One region of the Paenibacillus sp. Y859 genome, then DNA from elsewhere that is predicted to be linked to it. Evidence: predicted binding sites of a transcription regulator. Region 1 holds the regulator's gene; each other region holds the start of a gene.

Region 1 (6,688 bases):
ACTTATGATGGGGAGTGGCTTTTCTTTACTCTGAAAAAGGGAAGAGTTCATACCTTGTGTCTTAACGACACTTTCGGTCTCCTCCACCATTGAATTCCAGGCCTGACAGCCTGGACATTTCCCATACCATTTCGGCGATTCATATCCGCACTCGGTACAGTTAAACTTTATTTTAAGCTTAGCCATCGTTCTCTCCTTAATTAAATAGCACAGTAAGTTATGCTAATGATGTCGAATTCACGCTATTATTAAGTTTACCACCAAGATGGAATGAACTAAAGGTAAATCCTCGCTCATTTATTCCTTCTATATATGATTTATCGTAAAGAAGGGATGAAAAGTTTACATCATCCTTAATTAAACTGAGATACACTCTGATGAGGCAGAGGACTTTTCACATTATAACCACTTTCCAGCTTCTCCAATCTCCTGTAGTTGCGGATGCAAAAGCGGTTGGAAATGCAGTTACAGTTATAGCTGCAGTTGCATAAAGTGCACTTAAATTCGGCCAAATTCCATTAAAGCTAACTTTAGTTGCATTGAAGGTAGCTAGTTACTGGAAAATATCACTTTTCATCGTTATCACCACTTTTAACTGTAGTTTAAACAACTATTTCTCTCGACCGCACTTTTGTGTATGAAACAACTGTACTTTTTGCATCTATTTCCCTCTACCATACCTTTGTACTTGAATTAACTGCACTTTCTGCAGTTGCGAGCGTGGGGGTGACGGTGGCGGCGGGGAGCATGATGATGGCGGTGGTGATGACTATTCAACGTTTGTGACTACTTAGCTTCTGCAACTGCGGCGGTAGGCCCCGGATGCTGAGTGCATCGGGGAGTGGCGAAGTTTTAACGGAACTCACAGACCTTATTCTATGAATAGATGCCCATTTGGAATTTTAACGGAAATACAGGCCTCTATATGCGAAAAAGTTTCCAAAATCCAGAGAAAAGCGCCAAATAAGGTCGCTCACTTCCGTTAGATTTCCAAAAGTGACGTTTGAGACACAATAAGGTCTGTCACTTCCGTTAGAACACTTACTAAACTCCACTTCCACTCCTACTTCTACTTCTACTTCTACTTCTACTTCTACTTCTACCTCTACTCCTACTCTCACCCTCCACCAACCTAACGACTTCCCTCATTCCCCTCGATCGAGCCTATTAAAATGTAAAAAAAGTAGTACCCTCCATCATTAAGAGGGTACTACTTCATTATTACATTTCGCACAATTTACAAGAGTACAACGCTACCACGGGTGGGTCCTATGGGCTTAATTGTTCTTAGTTACCTACCTCGGGTATATCCGATCCAATACGTTATTCTTGTTCTTTGTTATCTGCTTCAGGAGTATCCGATGGACTGTTCTTAGTTACTGTCAACCCGTCTTCCCCTTTATCAATAAGAAGGGAATCTCCTTTGCTAATATTACCTGTTAGTAGTTCTTCAGATAACCGATCTTCAATATGCTTTTGGATCGCCCGACGAAGTGGTCGTGCACCAAAGGCTGGATCATATCCTTCTTTAGCCAAGAATGCTTTAGCTTCATCTGTTAATATGAAATCCACATCATGTTCCTTCAATCGTTTACGAAGTTCCTCAGACATCAATGTTACAATCTCTGCAATATGTTTCTGTTCCAATGAGTGGAATACGATGATTTCATCAATCCGGTTCAAGAATTCTGGTCGGAAAGTCTTCTTCAGTTCACCCATCACTTTGTCCTTCATGTTGCCATAATCGGCTCCCCCATCTTGCACAGCCGTGAAGCCCAACGTTGAATTACGTCTGATCGCTTCTGCTCCTACATTGGAAGTCATGATAATAAGTGTGTTGCGGAAGTCAACTACACGACCTTTGGAATCGGTCAAGCGACCATCTTCTAGCACTTGTAGTAGAATATTAAATACATCAGGATGCGCCTTCTCAATCTCATCTAACAGTACGACAGAATATGGCTTGCGGCGTACTTTCTCCGTTAATTGGCCACCTTCTTCATACCCTACATACCCTGGAGGCGCTCCAACGAGACGAGACGTCGAATGTTTCTCCATATACTCAGACATATCAATCCGTACGATAGCATTCTCATCTCCGAATAATGCTTCAGCCAACGCACGCGCTAGTTCTGTCTTACCTACACCTGTTGGTCCAAGGAATACAAATGAACCCATCGGACGCTTAGGATCTTTAAGTCCAGCTCGAGCACGTCGTACCGCTTTACTTACGGATTTGACCGCTTCTTCTTGTCCAACTAGACGTTCATGTAGAATCGATTCCATATTCAGAAGACGTGCTGTCTCTTCTTCTTTCAGCTTACTCACCGGAATTCCAGTCCAGCTTGCCACAATTTGAGCGATATCGTCTGGTGTCACTTCAGAATCCGTGCTTCCTTGTTTCTCTTTCCACTGATTCTTCGTAATATCTAACTCTTCACGAATCTTTTGTTCAGTATCACGTAGAGCAGCTGCCTTTTCGAATTCTTGGCTTTGGACAGAGGCATCTTTTTCCTTGCGAACATCTTCAAGTCGACTTTCTAATTCTTTCAAATCCGGTGGAATCGTGTAAGAATTCAATCTTACTTTAGAACCGGCTTCATCAATTAGATCAATGGCCTTATCTGGCAAGAAACGGTCTGGAATATAGCGATCCGACAATTTAACTGCTTCAACAATTGCTTCATCCGTAATCTTCACACGGTGATGTGCTTCATAACGATCACGCAAGCCGAATAGAATCTGAACAGCTTCTTCCGGTGATGGTTGATCCACTACAATCGGCTGGAATCTACGCTCTAAAGCTGCATCTTTTTCAATATACTTACGGTATTCATCGAGGGTTGTAGCCCCAATACATTGTAATTCTCCACGAGCAAGGGATGGCTTCAAAATATTAGATGCATCGATAGCACCCTCCGCTCCACCAGCACCAATCAACGTATGCAATTCATCAATGAAGAGAATGACATTACCTGCTTGGCGAACTTCATCCATAATCTTTTTAAGACGATCTTCAAATTCACCACGGTATTTAGTTCCAGCTACAACAGATCCCATATCGAGTGTCATAACCCTTTTATCACGAAGTGTCTCAGGAATTTCATTATTAATAATTTTCTGTGCAAGTCCTTCAGCAATGGCTGTTTTACCTACCCCAGGTTCACCGATCAATACTGGATTATTCTTGGTTCGGCGACTAAGCACCTGAATAACTCTCTCAATTTCCTTACTACGACCAATGACTGGATCTAGATTACCTTCTCTAGCAAATGCCGTTAGATCCCGTGCCAAGCCATCCAACGTTGGTGTATTCACATTCGCTTGTGTTCCACTATGGCTTGATACCGTTTCATTGCTGCCAAGTAGTTGCAACACTTGTTGACGCGCTTTATTCAGGCTGATCCCTAAATTGTTAAGTACTCGTGCAGCCACACCTTCACCCTCACGAATAAGACCAAGCAAAATATGTTCTGTTCCAACGTACGTATGTCCCAGCTTACGAGCTTCGTCCATTGAAAGTTCAATCACTTTCTTAGCGCGAGGAGTATAGGCGATATTCGTTGGCTGTTCTTGTCCTCGACCAATCAGTGTCTCCACTTCATCTTGAATCTTCTCGAGTCCTAGACCAAGCCCAACTAAAGCCTTAGCAGCAATGCCATCTCCTTCACGAATTAAACCAAGCAAAATATGCTCTGTACCTATATTATTGTGACCTAAACGAACCGCTTCTTCTTGAGCCAATGCGAGCACCTTTTGCGCACGTTCCGTAAATCTCCCGAACATCATAACTCCTACACCTCCATGAAATTTAAATTCTTCTTATTGTATATTATCTTGAGAACCTAACTTCTTCCGAATTAACCTAGCACGATAGACGTCACGTTCCTCATTAGTAATGGCTTCCCCGAATGTCTTTTGAAGAAAACCTGCTTGGGTCATAACATTCAATTCATTCATTACAGGGGTGGATGGTCCCTTAATAATACCCAAATCAACACCAAGTCTAACATCAGATAGCCGTTGTGCAGCCTCTTTCGAGTCTAACATTTCTGCATATAACAAAATTCCGTATGATCGTTGTACACGATCTGTCATTCGGAGCTTCGATTCATTGAGTAGTCGTTCACGTGCATTCTGCTCATGTTCAATGATTTGCAACACGACACTGTGTAGATTGTCGATAATTTCATTCTCTGTCTGTCCCAGTGTAATCTGATTCGATATTTGAAATATGTTACCTACAGCTTCACTACCCTCGCCATAGATTCCTCTTACCGTTAAGCCTACTTGGGATACCGCTGACAAAATCCGATTGATCTGCTGTGTCATCACCAGTGCTGGTAAATGCATCATCACCGAAGCTCTAAGTCCTGTTCCTACATTGGTCGGACAACTTGTTAGATAACCGCGTGTGGCATCAAATGCATAATCAATATGTGCCTCAAATATATCATCAAGGGCTGTCGCCTTCTCCCAAGCATCACGTACCTGGAATCCTGGATATAGACATTGAATGCGCAAATGATCTTCTTCATTAATCATAATACTAATGGATTCATCTTCGCTCAGAATAACTGCACCATGTTCTGATTCGTTAGCCAGACTTGGACTAATCAGATGCTTCTCCACAAGAACTTTTTTGTCCAATGGTGAAATGTCATCTAAGTAAAGCATATGGAATGTACCAAATGATTCTAATGGTTCATATTTCTTCATGTCTGTTAGAGTATCTCGCACCACCATCGATTGCTCACTTGTCGCAAGCAAGGGAAATGGAATATGCTGTAAGTTGCGCGCCACTCGAACTCGACTACTTATCGCAATGTCGGAATCATTTGCGTCACCGAGCATCCATTGACTAAGCGCTTGTTCGGTGAATCGGAGATTTGGCATTACGCATTCCTCCTTCTAAAAAGAACTTTACTCTTCTGACAATCCCTTTTCAAGCTCTCTAATCTGATCACGAAGTGCTGCAGCCTCTTCAAATTCTTCTTGAATAATTTGTTGTTGCAGCTCAGACTTCAGATCCTGTAACCGTCGTTTAACTTGTATTTGAACGCCACCCCTTATCGGTACTTTGCCCACGTGAGCAGTACTCCCGTGAACTCTTTTGAATAAGGGATCTAGACGATCGTTGAAATATTTATAACACGAACTACATCCAAAGCGTCCAGCTTTACTAAATTGTGAGTACGTCATGCCACATTCTTCGCATCGTAACGTTTGAGCGCCTTTCGAGGTACCGGATTGAATCTTCTTAGCTGCGTCGAAGTCAATGAATCCCGACAATAAGCTATGAATCGAGAATCCTCCTGTTACCCCAGGAATCATCTCGCCCTTCTCACGAGCACATGATTCACACACATGAAATTCCGTTTTCTCTCCATTTACAATCTTGGTAAAATGAAGTGTGGCCGGTTTGTTTTCGCATTCTTGACAAAGCATGTCGATGTACCTCCCTTTCTTCGTAGGTCATTTACCTAATAAAGAGATCAGCATCGCTTTCATCATTCTGGCACGTATCTCATCCCTGTAAGGTAGCTTGATCATGAGGCATTCTCTGGAGATCGCTGCACGCATTAAAGTAGCTTCGCGTTTGCTTAGGAAACAGGATCCCTCCAGTTGATAGATCAGCCCTTCCGCTGTCGTCTGGTCGATATCTTCACCAATCGTCTGTCTTAGATGGGTATGAAGTTCAGAGTGTTGCGGAAGATCAATTCGTTGAATCCGAATATAGCCTCCACCACCTCTCTTGCTCTCCACAAGATAGCCCTTCTCTAACGTAAAGCGAGTACTGATGACATAATTGATCTGTGATGGTACACAGACAAACTTCTCAGCCAGATCGTTGCGTTGAATTTCCACTGTTCCTTCGGGACTTTCATGCAGAATATTCTTCAGATATTGCTCAATAACATCAGAGATATTACGCATCATTCATCCTCCAGTTATCAACCTCAACTCTTTCGTGGTTACCCACTTCCCAAGATGTAGTTCTATTCCTCATCTCTTCGTTGGTTGACTTTGACTTTCTTTGACTTTGTTAATATTATATCATATTCTTTGGTTTTGCCAAGGGGTATTACATATTTTTAGTGTGGACCTCTCTAAGCAATAATATTCTTGCAAGCTGGGATTATCGAGTAAGATCAGGCAAATCCTTAGTTAGCCTGATAATATGCTCTACAAAAGAAGAATTATTAGTTTAAAGGAAAAGTAGCTAATGTAAGTTTTAGTTGCAGAAAGGACAGTTAAATGTTGCGATTTGCGGATAAGTGGTGATTTTTAAGTAATTAAGTGTAGATTTGCAACTAGATTGGCATCAGAAGCAATTTAGCTGAATTTAGCTGTACTATGTGCAACTACTGCATCAGGAGGTACTGATGATTGGAGTTGGTGTGTGGTCCTGGATGGTGCGCGGGACAAATGGGAAGTTGATGGTTGGTGAGTTGGATGGTGTGTGTTAGGAATGAAGTCTACTGGTTGGTGAGTTGGGGGATGTGTTGGGAATGAAGTCTAGTCGTTGGGGCAAGTTGATGGATTGTGAGCTGAGGTGCAGTCGTTGGGTAGCTGAGGAATTGGGTAGCAGTGGTCGAAGCGCAGAAAAATGAAGCCTTGAGCCGCTGTAGAAAAGTAAATAGATAATTAGTTGTATAAAAGGCAGTTAGTTTGAAGGAAAAGTAGC
Region 2 (6,688 bases), on a different contig from region 1:
TAAGCATCATCTTGATATTGTTAGCGCAATACGTATTGAACCGAGGCAAGGGACAGAAGAAGCACAAGTTGTTGCCTTTTTAAAATATAAGAAAGCATAAGTTTTACTTAATACTCTATTCCTTATATTTCCGCTGAAACGGGTACCGTCTTGAAAAAGACGGCATAGCCGTTTCTACTTGAAAAAATAAAAAATGGTTGGATGAAAGAGAGGAGATACGTAACTGTGAAAAGAACTGGATTGATAAGCCTGCTGGTGGCGGGTGTTATGGCAATATCTTTATTAAGTGGTTGTTCTTCTAAGGAAAAGTTGCATATTTACAGTTGGGCAGACAATTTTGATGAATCCGTACTAGCCGATTTCGAGAAAGAATTCAATGTGAGTATCACGTATGATATTTACGCAAATAACGAGGACCTACTAGCTAAGATAAGGGCTGGAGGCGGGGGATATGATCTCATCCAACCCTCTGACTACATGGTAGATACGATGGTCAAGAATAATCTGCTCGAACCGTTGGATAAGAACAATATTCCGAATTTCATTCATATTGCGGATACGTTCAAAGATCCAATATTTGATCCAGGGAATCAATATTCTATTGTCTATACTTCCGGTGTAACTGGAATTGCATATAATAAGAAATATATTAAAGAAGCGATTGATAGTTGGGAAGATCTATGGAATCCGGCTTATAAGGGTAAAGTGATACTATTAGACGATAATCGTGAAGTGATTGGAATGGCGCTCAAGAAGAATGGTTATTCCAACAGTTCTACAGATGCAACAGAGATCAAAACAGCAGTAGATGATCTGAAGGGCTTGCTCCCAAGCGTGCTAGCATTCGATACGGACACTATCAAACAGAAGATGATCCAAGAAGAAGGTTGGATTAGTACAGTGTGGTCTGGAGACGCAGCTTTTATCGTAGCTGATAATCCGGATATCGCCTATGTTGTACCTAAGGAAGGTGCTACGATTTTCTCTGATAACTACGCTATACCACTAGGGGCTAAGAATAAAGAGTTGGCTGAGAAATTTATTAACTATATGTTAGATCCGCAAGTGAGCGCGAAGAATTATGAAACGATTGGTTATAGTGATCCGAACACGAAGGCGATGGAATTCCATTCTGAGACCTATCGTAATAACACGATGATTAACCTATCTGAAGATGAATTAAGTCGTACGGAATGGCTGGGTGAAGTAGGTGAAAATCTACAAGTCTACGATCGATACTGGTCCGAGCTGAAAAGTGGAAGAGAATAATATTTTGAATGCATATGTGAGTTGAAGAGTCCGTCCTAAACTAGAAAATTAGTTTAGGACGGACTCTTTCTTTAAATATAAGAAACTATAAGTGCGAGTTCAAAAGATGACTTTTTGAACAACCTCTATAAGTTTTGTGGAGGTCTTCCCGCTGTGCCCTTTAAGGTCAGGCTAGAATAGATGCTGAAAGTACACTTAATTAGCAGGAAAAGTAGGGAAAGAGAGAATTAGTTGTAAAAACTACAGTTAAAAATGGCGATAACGCTGAAAAGTGGAGTTTCCAGTAATTTAGATGTACTCTATGCAACTAAAGTTAGGTTCAGACGAATTGGGTTGAATTTAGATGTACTTATTGCACTTGCGTGAATGATGAAGGTGGAAGGCGATTATTGGTGATCGTGTTGCAATTAATGCTCATGACTTGATAAAAACTAAACAATATTATATAATGTCTATAAAATAGCAAACGAAACTGAAAGGTGTTTACAATAATGGACTATTTATCTGATCTGTTCTGGAATGCAAGTATGGAAGAAATCAAGCAAGGCTATATGTTCGAACAAGAGTGTGAAGCTTATGTATGTTTAATCTGCGGCAAACGTTATGAGAAGGGCATTATTTATAAGGAAGAAGAGGTGTACTACGAGGCGGAGAAGTATGTTCGGCGGCATATTGCGAATGATCATACGTCGATGTTAGATTTCTTATTAGGATTAGATAAGAAATGGACCGGATTAACGGATTTGCAGCGGACACTTTTGAACTTCTTCCAGATGGGGCTAAGCGATCAAGAGATCGTCAAACAATTGGATGGAGGTAGTACCTCTACTATTCGCAATCATCGCTTTACTTTACGTGAGAAGATGAAGCAGGCCAAGGCATTCCTGTCCATTATGGAACTTGTCGAGGAGAAGTCTCATAGCAAAAGCCGGTATATTCACATTCATGATTCACCTTCATTGCTAGATGAGCGGCATTCCATCACGGTGCAGGAGAATGAGGAGATTTTAAACACCTATTTTAAGGAAGGTCTACAAGGGCCGTTAACGGAGTTCCCGAAGAAGGAAAAACGTAAAATTGTTATTTTGCGACAACTCACTCAATTATTTGATGTTCAAAAGTCTTATTCAGAGAAGGAAGTCAATGCCATTCTGAAGGAACGTTTAGATGATTACGTGACATTGCGACGGTATTTAATTGAATACGGGTTTATGGACCGAGAACCAGATGGCAGTAAATATTGGGTGAAAAGTAAACGGAATGACTAATAATGCGAGTTCAAAAAGTCGACTTTTCAGCACCGAGAAGATTGGATGAAGCAAGGGAGTGAGGAGCGGAGCGTAGGCAGTACCTACGTGAGCACCGGAAGGACCGGCTGAATTCAATCTTCGATGTCGAGTCGTCCTCTTGATATGCTTCGTGATCAAAAGATGACTTTTTGAACAACCTCTAATAATAGAGAAAGAAGGGTTTATAATGAATCATCAAAGACGTAAGGAACTCGTGGCAGAATATCAACAACTGCCCCGCAAAATTGGTGTTTACCAAATACGTAACTTGGTGAATAATAAGATATGGATTGGGAGCAGTCTGAATCTATATGGGGCATTTAACAAGGATGTATTCATACTGAATATGGGTAATCATGCTTGCGTGTCATTGCAGAAGGAATGGAAGACCTATGGTGAACAGCAGTTTGAAATGGAAATATTGGAACAATTGAAGCTTGAAGATGGAGAGTCCCTTATAGGGATGATTCCGGTGAGCGTACCTGTAAATCATCCAACGAACAGACAACATAGGGATGAGTTACGGAAGCTAGAACTGAAATGGTTGGATAAGCTACAGCCATACGGAGATAATGGTTATCATGAACAGGTATAGTATGTGTTGACGATTCAATAGTGTTACGCAGTTGTTACGTAGATGTTACCCCGCTGTTACCATAATGATTCATTACTTCGATATACTGTGGATATGAGCTCAAAAAGTACGAAGAATATGAATCATTGTGGAGGGAATTTTGAGATGAATAAGGCTATGAGATGGGGCGCTGCAGCTATAGTGGCAGGAGTTCTATTGACAAGTGTGGGTTATACAGGACAAGCAACGGTCTTTGCTGTTGGAAATACGAAGAATACTGTCGAACAACCAACTGTCATTTTAGAATGGAAAGGTACTACACTCTCTCAACGTGGTGTGATAAGTAACGGGAACACCCTCATCCCTGTGACTGCATTGCGGGATCAACTGGGACTGTCATTACATTATAATCCGGGTACGAGAACATATAGTATTGGTAGTGGGTATAGACAGTTGAACATGGATTTAGCTGAGAATCGAGTAAATACAAATATTAATAACTTCTATGTCAATGAATATGAGGTAAAGAATATCAAAGGTAATTTATATGTTCCATTTCGATTGATAAGTGATTATTTGGGCTATCAAGGGGTGTGGAATCCATCACTTAAATCATTGAATATTACTCCTAGGGTAGAGAATGACCTATCGGTTACAACAAATAAGCTAGAAACAAAGACAAAGGATGCATTATTTATTGTTCGCTATCCTACCATTAGTGACCTTGATGATGCCAAGGTAGAGAAATCAATCAATACGGTGCTGGATAACCTTAAGGATGAATTCGTTGAAGCGTCGAAAGAGCAGGCCTCTAAAAGAGATAGTTCTGTTGAGCAAACCTATCAATTCTTTCAGAACTATATCGTGTCATACAATGAGAATGGTGTGTTAAGTCTTATCATAGATCAGTACGGTTATATTGGTGGGGCTCATGGTGGTACAGTTCGTATAGGGTTGACCTTCTCGTTAGACGATGGAAAGATACTATCACTGAATGATCTATTAAAAGGAAAGAGTCCTGATTATAATGAGAGATTGGACAAGCTTGTTCTCAAAGGACTACAAGACAATGATGGTTATTTTGGTGAATTTAAAGGATTGACTGGTGACGTGAATTATTTTGTGAAATCAGAGGGAATAGCATTGTTCTTCCAACAATATGAATATACGGATTATGCTACGGGCATTCCAACGTTCGTCATTCCTTTTCATCAGATTCTACCTGAAGGTACGAGAATGTTTAAGTAATTCTGTTATTGTAAAAGCCCTCACTCCTGTAATATACGGAAGTGAGGGCTTTTTGTCTTTAATTAAAGTGCTAATGGTTTCTCTAAGACTTTGTCGATCAAACCGTATGTGAGAGCATCTGAAGCACTCATGAAGTAGTCGCGGTCCGTATCTTTCTCAATGCGTTCCAGCGGCTGTCCACTACGTTCAGCTAAAATATGATTTAACTTATCGCGGAGCTTGAGGATACGACGAGCGCGAATCTCAATGTCTGATGCTTGACCTTGTGCACCACCTAGAGGTTGGTGAATCATGATCTCGCTATTTGGAAGCGCGTAACGCTTACCGATCGTGCCAGCAGTCAAAAGGAATGCCCCCATAGAAGCGGCCATACCTACACAGATTGTAGATACATCTGGTTTAATATATTGCATTGTATCGAATATCGCCATTCCGGCTGTAATGGATCCACCAGGGCTGTTTACATATAAGGAGATATCTTTCTCCGGATCTTCAGCAGCTAGAAATAGCATTTGTGCAATAATGGAATTGGCAACCATGTCATTAACTTCAGAACCTAAGAAAATAATGCGATCCTTCAAAAGTCTAGAATAGATGTCATATGCGCGTTCGCCGCGGCTACTTTGTTCAACGACCATAGGAATATAACCCATGTGGAAAGCCTCCCTTATACTAACTAAATTAGTTGTTCATTATAAATACGATTGCCGTATTTACCACTTGATAAACATTTTAAATCATAAAGTCAGGGAAAGTCAAACTATTGATAAAAAAAAGAGCCATGATTGGCTTTGATCTGAGTTGGTTAAAGTTATATATAGCTATCATAATAATTAATGGCGCGCCCGCGAGGAATTGAACCTCGATCTCAGGCTTCGGAGGCCTACGTCATATCCATTTGACCACGGGCGCAAAAAGAGATAGCAAAAATGATTATATGATATATACGTTAGAATAGCAAGGAATTGTTACATTTATAATCATCATACATCATGATGTATAAGAAAATCGGCAGTAGTAAATTATACTACAATGAATACTTGCAAGAGAAGCGAATATTGGTTAGAATAGTAGTGGGACTTAAAAAGTTTACCCGGGACATTTTAAGACCATGTAGAACGATGCAGGAGTGGAAAGCATGCGCAATTTAATAGAAATACAAAAGCAGCTTCTGCCTGATCTCATGGAAACTCTCAAGACAAGGTACACTATTCTTCACCGAATTTTATTACTTGATATTGTCGGTCGCAGAACGCTAGCAGCGTCACTTCATATGACGGAACGCGTGTTGCGTGCCGAAACGGATCTTCTGAAATCTCAAGGTCTCATTGAGATTGAAAGTATGGGAATGAAGATTAGTGACTCGGGTAGGAGACTACTGGATTCACTTGAGCCCATCGCCAAGAACCTTTTTGGACTAACAGATTTGGAAGATAAAATCCGCCTAGCCTATGGACTGCGTAAAGTAGTGATTGTACCTGGTGATTGTGAGTCGTCGCCGGTCGCTAAGAAAGAACTGGGACGTGCAGGAGCGAAGGCTCTGTTGAGCGTCATGGGTAATGAAGACATCATCGCTGTAACGGGAGGTTCAACACTCGCTGCAGTTGCTGAACAACTAACACAACCTTCGTCTGTTAATTTGAAGGGGACCTGGTTTGTACCCGCTCGTGGGGGCTTAGGGGAGAGCGTGGAATTTCAAGCGAATACTATAGCTTCCACGATGGCTAAGAGTGTAGGAGCCCAATATAGGCTGTTACATATACCAGATCTACTTAGTGATGATGCCTATCAATCGCTAGTCCAAGATCTTAATATTCAGGAAATTGTTCAGACGATCAGACAGTCGCGAATTATAGTGCACGGCATCGGTAATGCGCTGGAAATGACACGCCGTAGAAGATTGGACCTTGCGACTATTCAGGGCATCCAAGATGAAGGCGCGATTGCAGAGTCATTCGGTTATTATTTCAACGAGCATGGTGCTATGGTTCACAGAATGATGACCTTGGGTCTTCGGCTGGAAGATATTATGAATACTGAAATTGTGATAGGGATTGCAGGTGGAAAGAGTAAGGCTAGTGCGATACATGCTGTTCTCCGATTCGGTCAGGAAGATATATTGGTCACGGATGAGGCGGCCGCATTAGAGATTGAGAGGGAAATGGAAGAATATCCTCTTAACTAATTAAGAAAAACGATTAGCATCTTGCGAAATCTGATGACCTTGTTGTCATGAAAGGTGTAACAGCCTTTTTTGAATAAATAAAACGAAACTTTGGGAGGAACTAATCAATGACTGTAAAAGTTG
Region 3 (6,688 bases), on a different contig from region 1:
TGGTTGCATCAATTTCCGTAAATTTCGCTTCACTTTTAAAAGGTGAAGTCGGATTTTTTTTAGCTTCCTGCAATACAACCCTGGCTGCCGCTGTCTTCCCCACTCCTGGAGGCCCATAAATAATGACATGCTGAGGATTATCACTACATAGCGCTGCTTTTAAAGCACGTAATCCTTCCTTTTGTCCTACAATATCATCAATCGATTGTGGTCGGGTTTTCTCTGAAAGAGGTTTGGTAAGTGATATAGAACGTAGTTTCCGTAACTTATCTAATTCTTTCCTCGACTCCCTATCGATTGCTGTTCGGTTTGTCTTCTGACCCCGTAGCAAAGTCCAGAAGTAAATCCCGATAATGACACCAAAGAACAATTGAATCACCATAAATATCATACTTAAATTCATAGTTTCCCTCCCATTTCTATAACTCCCATTAGGCTAATACTTGGTAGTATAGCCTTTTCCTCATTCAATAAACGCACTTATTGTGATTTTCGGCTGGAAATATGTCTAAAGGACTTTCACATGGTTAGATTTAGATGACTTGAATGTATCGTTACTGTCATGGTTAGGAAGTAATGTCTATAGGCTACATCCGCTCTTATCTGTCAAAAAAGCTACAGGCCGATAACTTACGGCCTGTAGCTTTTGTACTTACACTATAATTAGGATTGATGCTGATGATTGCGACCTGGTATTTCTCCAGTAGCTTCATACACTTCAACGATATGATCAATTTCTTTCTTCAATTCATTAACTAGCTCAGCTTCAGGTACCTTACGGATCATCTCTCCGTAGCGGAAAAGCATCCCTTCTCCACGTGCACCAGCAATACCAATATCCGCTTCACGCGCTTCGCCTGGGCCATTCACAGCACAACCAAGTACGGATACCTTAATAGGTACTTTTAAATTAGATATATACTCCTCTACTTCATTAGCAATAGAGAATAAGTCAATATCCAATCTTCCACAAGTTGGACAAGAGATCAATGTTGGAGCATTCGAGATCAGACCAAATGCCTTTAGAATCTCACGTGCTACTTTCACCTCTTCGACAGGGTCCGCACTAAGCGAAATCCGTAGGGTGTTACCGATCCCCATAGAGAGTAGAGCACCAATACCTGCCGAACTCTTAATTGTACCCGAGAACAACGTTCCTGCTTCCGTGATCCCTAGATGCAATGGATATGGGATAACTTCAGCGGCCTTGCGATAAGCCTCGAGAGCCATAGGTACATCCGATGCTTTTAAAGAAACGATAATATCATGAAAGTCCAACTCTTCCAGTATTCCTATATGAAAAAGTGCACTCTCAACCATAGCATCAGGTGTCGGATAACCATATTTCTCAAGCAAATGATTCTCAAGTGAACCAGCATTAACCCCAATTCGTATAGGTATTCCCTTCGCTTTACAGGCTTTTACGACTTCTTCTACCTTGGAGCGACGTCCGATATTACCAGGATTAATGCGCACTTTATCAATGCCGTTCTCAATAGCAGCTAAAGCTAATCTATAATCGAAATGAATATCCGCAACTAATGGGATATGAATCTGTTTCTTTATTTCTTTGATTGCAGCAGCGGCCTCCTCATTATTAACGGTAACCCGCACCATTTGGCAACCCGCTTCTTCTAAACGTAATATTTCAGCCACTGTTGCTTCCACATCTGCCGTCTTCGTCGTACACATGCTTTGAATGATCACATCGTTATTTCCACCTATGATCAGGTCTCCAACTTTAACAGAACGTGTGTCTTTTCTTGAAAACATAGTTAGCCTCTCCCTTTAACGCTAAAACTCCACCCCTTGCCCCGACGTCAATAGCTGCACGTACAGGGCTGGAAGTGGAACTTCGGCAATCTATCTACATAAGCCCTATGGTATTCACAACCCTTTAGGCACTCTCTTCTTGATTCTTGCTAACCTTAGTGCTGGCACTTAATTCAGGAACTACTTTCTCTTGAACTACCTGCTCGGTGATAACGCAATCTTCGATGTCGTCGCGAGACGGAACCTCGAACATCACATCAAGCATAATGCCTTCAATGATTGCTCTTAAACCACGAGCACCCGTATTACGTTTAATGGCTTCCTTGGCAATAGCCACCAACGCTGCAGGTTCGAATTCCAGATTCACATTATCCATTTCCAACAGTTTTTGATACTGTTTAGTCAATGCATTCTTCGGTTCAGTAAGAATCCGAACTAATGTGTTCTCATCTAGAGGCTCCAAACTTGAAATGATAGGTAGGCGCCCTACAAATTCAGGTATTAGACCAAATTTCAACAGATCCTCTGGTAGAACCATAGATAGATACTCACCAGGATTCAGATCTTTCTGAGCTTCTCCACCGCCGTTAAATCCGATTACCTTCTTACCGATACGACGTTTGATTAATTGCTCCAACCCGTCGAAAGCACCACCGCAGATAAACAATACATTTGTAGTATCAATCTGAATGAATTCTTGATGAGGATGTTTACGTCCCCCTTGAGGCGGAACAGATGCAACAGTTCCCTCAAGAATTTTAAGAAGGGCTTGCTGCACCCCTTCACCCGATACATCGCGTGTAATCGATGGATTCTCCGACTTGCGAGCCACTTTATCGATCTCATCAATATAGATGATGCCACGTTCCGCTTTCTCCACGTCATAATCAGCTGCTTGTATAAGCTTCAATAGAATATTCTCAACATCCTCACCCACATAGCCAGCCTCAGTTAATGATGTCGCATCTGCAATTGCAAAAGGTACGTTAAGAATTTTGGCCATCGTTTGAGCTAGCAATGTCTTACCTGATCCAGTAGGACCCAACAAGAGGATATTACTCTTAGATAACTCTACGTCATCAATCTTACTTTGTGTATTAATTCGTTTGTAATGGTTATAGACCGCAACAGACAATGATTTCTTAGCTTGATTCTGCCCAATAATATATTGATCGAGAATATCGCAAATATCTTTAGGCTTCGGGATATCTTTCAAATCCACTTCTTCCTCATGCCCTAGCTCTTCCTCTACAATCTCAGTACACAACTCGATGCACTCATCACATATATAAACGCCAGGACCTGCAACTAATTTACGCACCTGTTCCTGAGTTTTACCACAGAAAGAACATTTAAGTTGCCCTTTCTCATCATTAAACTTAAACATATTACCACCCCTTAAGATTTGTTCGGTGAAGATAGTACTTTGTCAATAAGTCCATAAGACACTGCTTCTTCAGCGCTCATGAAGAAATCACGATCCGTATCCATCTCGATTTTGTCAAGAGGTTGACCGGTTCGTTCTACATATATTTGATTAAGCTTTTCTCTTGTCTTCAAGATCCAATCCGCATGAATCCGTATATCTGATGCCTGCCCTGAAATACCTCCCAAAGGCTGATGAATCATCACTTCGCTATTACTCAGCGCAAATCTCTTACCTTTCGCTCCCGCGGTCAATAGCAAAGATCCCATACTTGCCGCCATACCCACGCAAATCGTAGATACATCTGGCTTTATGAATTGCATTGTATCATATATCCCCATTCCCGCTGTGACAGAACCACCTGGTGAGTTAATATATAGACTAATATCCTTCTCTGGGTCCTCAGCAGTTAGAAATAACAGCTGTGCTATGACAAGATTGGCAACATCATCGTCAATGGCAGTACTCAGAAAAATAATGCGATCCTTAAGCAATCTGGAGTAAATATCAGAAGAACGTTCTCCACGACTGGTTTGTTCAACAACCATAGGTACGAGACTCATTTGACCAACCTCTTTTCCTTTTAAAAATACAATTTCATATCTCATCAATATTTTAACATGTTAGAAGCGCGATGTCATTTTTTCAACATACGCAATAAGTATGCAACATAATCCCTTTAAATAAGTATGTATCAAGCAAACACGGCTATACCGTCCTTTTTTTTAAAACAAACCCAATTTTCACATGTATTATCCATTTTTTGGTCAGTTTAGGTAAAAATGAGGCGCGTCAAAAAAACGCACCTCATCAACCACTATAATAATTTTCTTATTTGTCTTCTTCTGGAGTTTCATCTTCAACTTCTACAGGAGCAACTTCCTTACTGTTAGACAGTAGGAAATCAACTGTTTTGCGTAGAGAAATCTCTTCACGTAGACTGTTCAATGATCCATTAGCTTCTAGAACACTACGTAGTTCTTCAGGAGAGCGCTTGTATGATTCAGACAATGTAGCCAATTCACTCGTAACGTCTTCTTCGGTAACTTCAATCTTCTCATCCTTAGCAACTTGCTCAAGTACGAGATTGTTACGAACACGTTTCTCTGCATCAACTTTCATTTGCTCTTGAAGATCAGACTTAGTCTGACCTGAGAAGCTTAAGAACATCTCAAGATCCATACCTTGTGAACGAAGACGATTATCGAAATCAGTCATCATATTCTGAACTTCACTTGAAATCATCGATTGTGGAATATCAACTTCTGCTAATTCAGCAACTTTATCCACTACAAGACCTTCACGAACACCTTTCGCTTCTTGGTCTTTACGTGATTCTAGTTGTGTCTTCAAGTCTACCTTGTACTCATCCAATGTTTCGAATTCACTTACATCTTTAGCGAATTCATCGTCCAATTCAGGAAGTTGTTTGCGCTTGATTTCGTGAACTTTCACTTTGAAGACAGCTAGCTTACCAGCCAATTCTTCTACTTGGTAAGTTTCAGGGAATGTTACTTCAACGTCTTTCTGATCGCCAGTAGCCAATCCTATAACTTGTTCTTCAAAGCCTGGAATGAACGAACCGCTTCCCAGTTCCAAAGAATGACGCTCAGCTTGTCCACCTTCAAAAGGAACACCGTCAACGGAACCATCAAAATCAATGATTGTGATGTCACCATTCTCAGCAGTACCCTCTTCAATAATAACTAGCTCTGCATGACGTCCTTGTAAGCGAACTAATTCTTCGTTCAGTTCATCTTCAGTAACTTCAACTTTTTGTGTTGGTACTTCTACGCCTTTGTATTGACCTAAAGTTACTTCTGGTTTAACAGTAACTTTAGCTTTGAACTTAAATACTTCACCTTTAGCAAATTGATCAATATCAATTTCTGGGCGATCTACCGGGAAGATATCCGTTTCGTCTACCGCTTGTGTGTACACTTCTGGAAGCAAAATATCAATAGCATCTTGATACAAGCTTTCTACTCCATAACGTGCTTCAAAGACAGAACGCGGTACTTTTCCTTTACGGAATCCAGGTACATTAGCTTTCTTAGATACTTTCATAAAAGCTTTATCAAGCGCCTCAGTTACACGCTCTGTTTCTACTTCAACTTCAAGAACCCCAAGGTTCTTCTCTATTTTTTCCCAAGTTGCTTTCATTTTATGCCTTCCCCTCCAAAATAATTCTCATGGTTTATTTATAGAAAATAAGAAAGTATAAGTTCCACTCTATACTTAATCCTTATATTTCACGCACAGAACAACCATTATAGTATAAACAACATTGTACCTTTTTTCAAGGGTAGGTTCAACCTAGAATCCTAAATTAATTATTATATTAAAAGTAAATGTTCAAAAAGGCGTCATAACAGTTTATTATGCTTCACCTTCTGTAACAAACTGTTTCATCACTCGGTAGGCTTGTTCGAATCGAAAACGGAAGTTCTCTGTAATCCCGTATATTGCCCGAGTCTCCTCTTCATTGCGGTTTCCTGTTAGACTTTCAGATACCGTCTGATGGAGCGCTGCCGCCCATATATCCATTACCAAATCTTCTTCTGTTAACATGGATAGATAAGCATTTGTTCCATATACCGCCTTAATAAATTGTGACCATAACTCTTGAGCGAAATAAAACAAGGTCGGCTCTTGAACTTCAGTGTACTGAGCAACCCGATCTACAATTTGCTGAACAACTAGCGGAAATTCGCTATCTTTTGTCGGAATACTCTCAATATCAACTTCAACCTGTTCTTGTCCCCTCATAAAAGTAATACTTCCTTGCATACCACGCTGATGTAATGTCTGTAGAACTCGATATTGAAGCAGTGGATGAATGTCATGGCTCTGCAACCAATTAACCAACTCCTGATTAATGGCGTCGCCATTCAAGTAGGAGAGTTGTTCCAATGCGAGCATCGTCTGTTCAGACAAGACTTCATTCTTCACAATGCTTAGCAATTTATTAGCGTAATCAGCATCTTCAGCAAACTTCCACTCCGCATTACGCCGAGCTAGATCTTCCTCATCTAATTCAATTTCACCATCTATAGTTGCTTGTTCATTATCTACTCCAGAAATATATTGAGGAAAAGCAGTCTCTAACCATTCAAGTAAAGCCTGCCATTCATCAACATATCTCTCTTCTTGCCCCTGGCATTGAAGTAGAAAGCGAAGTAAATCCATCGCCTCACCATAGCGTTCACTTTCCAACATAACCGTAAGTTGTATTTGGTAATAATCCAATGTTTTTGGAAAAAGAATCAGATTATCTTTCGCAGAGGAAATGATGTCGTTAATAAGTGCCCCTCCTCTCTTTGCTTAAACTCTGTTAATTGTAAAGGTTGTTCAAAAAGTCATCTTTTAAACTCACATTTGTAGATTATATCATACCCTCTTTAAAATCAAAAAATATTTAACACAATTAGTGCTTGATATTCTATCGCATCCATGATATATTATTCATTGTTGATTTTTCGAGTCTCA

Evidence for each region. The regulator CtsR, encoded in region 1, represses protease genes until heat stress. The targets are predictions, from matches to a motif close to ATGGTCAATAAAGGTCAAACA.
Region 2: a site for CtsR is predicted at 5,122-5,142, ahead of clpP (ATP-dependent Clp endopeptidase proteolytic subunit ClpP). Genes of this name have one in related genera too.
Region 3: a site for CtsR is predicted at 3,963-3,983, ahead of clpP (ATP-dependent Clp endopeptidase proteolytic subunit ClpP). Genes of this name have one in related genera too.

The regions. Positions count from the first base shown of each region.
Region 1 covers NZ_JBXCIZ010000018.1:55,710-62,397, forward strand. The annotation lists gene radA (DNA repair protein RadA) at 1-186, opposite strand, end outside; gene AC1TO8_RS22285 (hypothetical protein) at 634-786, shown strand; gene AC1TO8_RS22290 (hypothetical protein) at 903-1,121, opposite strand; gene clpC (ATP-dependent protease ATP-binding subunit ClpC) at 1,324-3,789, opposite strand; gene mcsB (protein-arginine kinase McsB) at 3,823-4,896, opposite strand; gene mcsA (protein-arginine kinase activator protein McsA) at 4,924-5,448, opposite strand; gene AC1TO8_RS22310 (CtsR family transcriptional regulator) at 5,476-5,937, opposite strand.
Region 2 covers NZ_JBXCIZ010000006.1:32,025-38,712, forward strand. The annotation lists gene AC1TO8_RS14300 (ABC transporter permease) at 1-83, shown strand, start outside; gene AC1TO8_RS14305 (polyamine ABC transporter substrate-binding protein) at 268-1,269, shown strand; gene AC1TO8_RS14310 (DUF2087 domain-containing protein) at 1,761-2,537, shown strand; gene AC1TO8_RS14315 (GIY-YIG nuclease family protein) at 2,746-3,153, shown strand; gene AC1TO8_RS14320 (PdaC/SigV domain-containing protein) at 3,298-4,380, shown strand; gene clpP (ATP-dependent Clp endopeptidase proteolytic subunit ClpP) at 4,443-5,033, opposite strand; tRNA gene AC1TO8_RS14330 (tRNA-Arg) at 5,218-5,292, opposite strand; gene AC1TO8_RS14335 (sugar-binding transcriptional regulator) at 5,519-6,565, shown strand; gene gap (type I glyceraldehyde-3-phosphate dehydrogenase) at 6,673-6,688, shown strand, end outside.
Region 3 covers NZ_JBXCIZ010000003.1:376,581-383,268, reverse strand. The annotation lists gene lonB (ATP-dependent protease LonB) at 1-403, opposite strand, end outside; gene ispG (flavodoxin-dependent (E)-4-hydroxy-3-methylbut-2-enyl-diphosphate synthase) at 664-1,773, opposite strand; gene clpX (ATP-dependent protease ATP-binding subunit ClpX) at 1,898-3,160, opposite strand; gene clpP (ATP-dependent Clp endopeptidase proteolytic subunit ClpP) at 3,172-3,762, opposite strand; gene tig (trigger factor) at 4,031-5,362, opposite strand; gene AC1TO8_RS10825 (hypothetical protein) at 5,579-6,448, opposite strand; tRNA gene AC1TO8_RS10820 (tRNA-Arg) at 6,683-6,688, shown strand, end outside.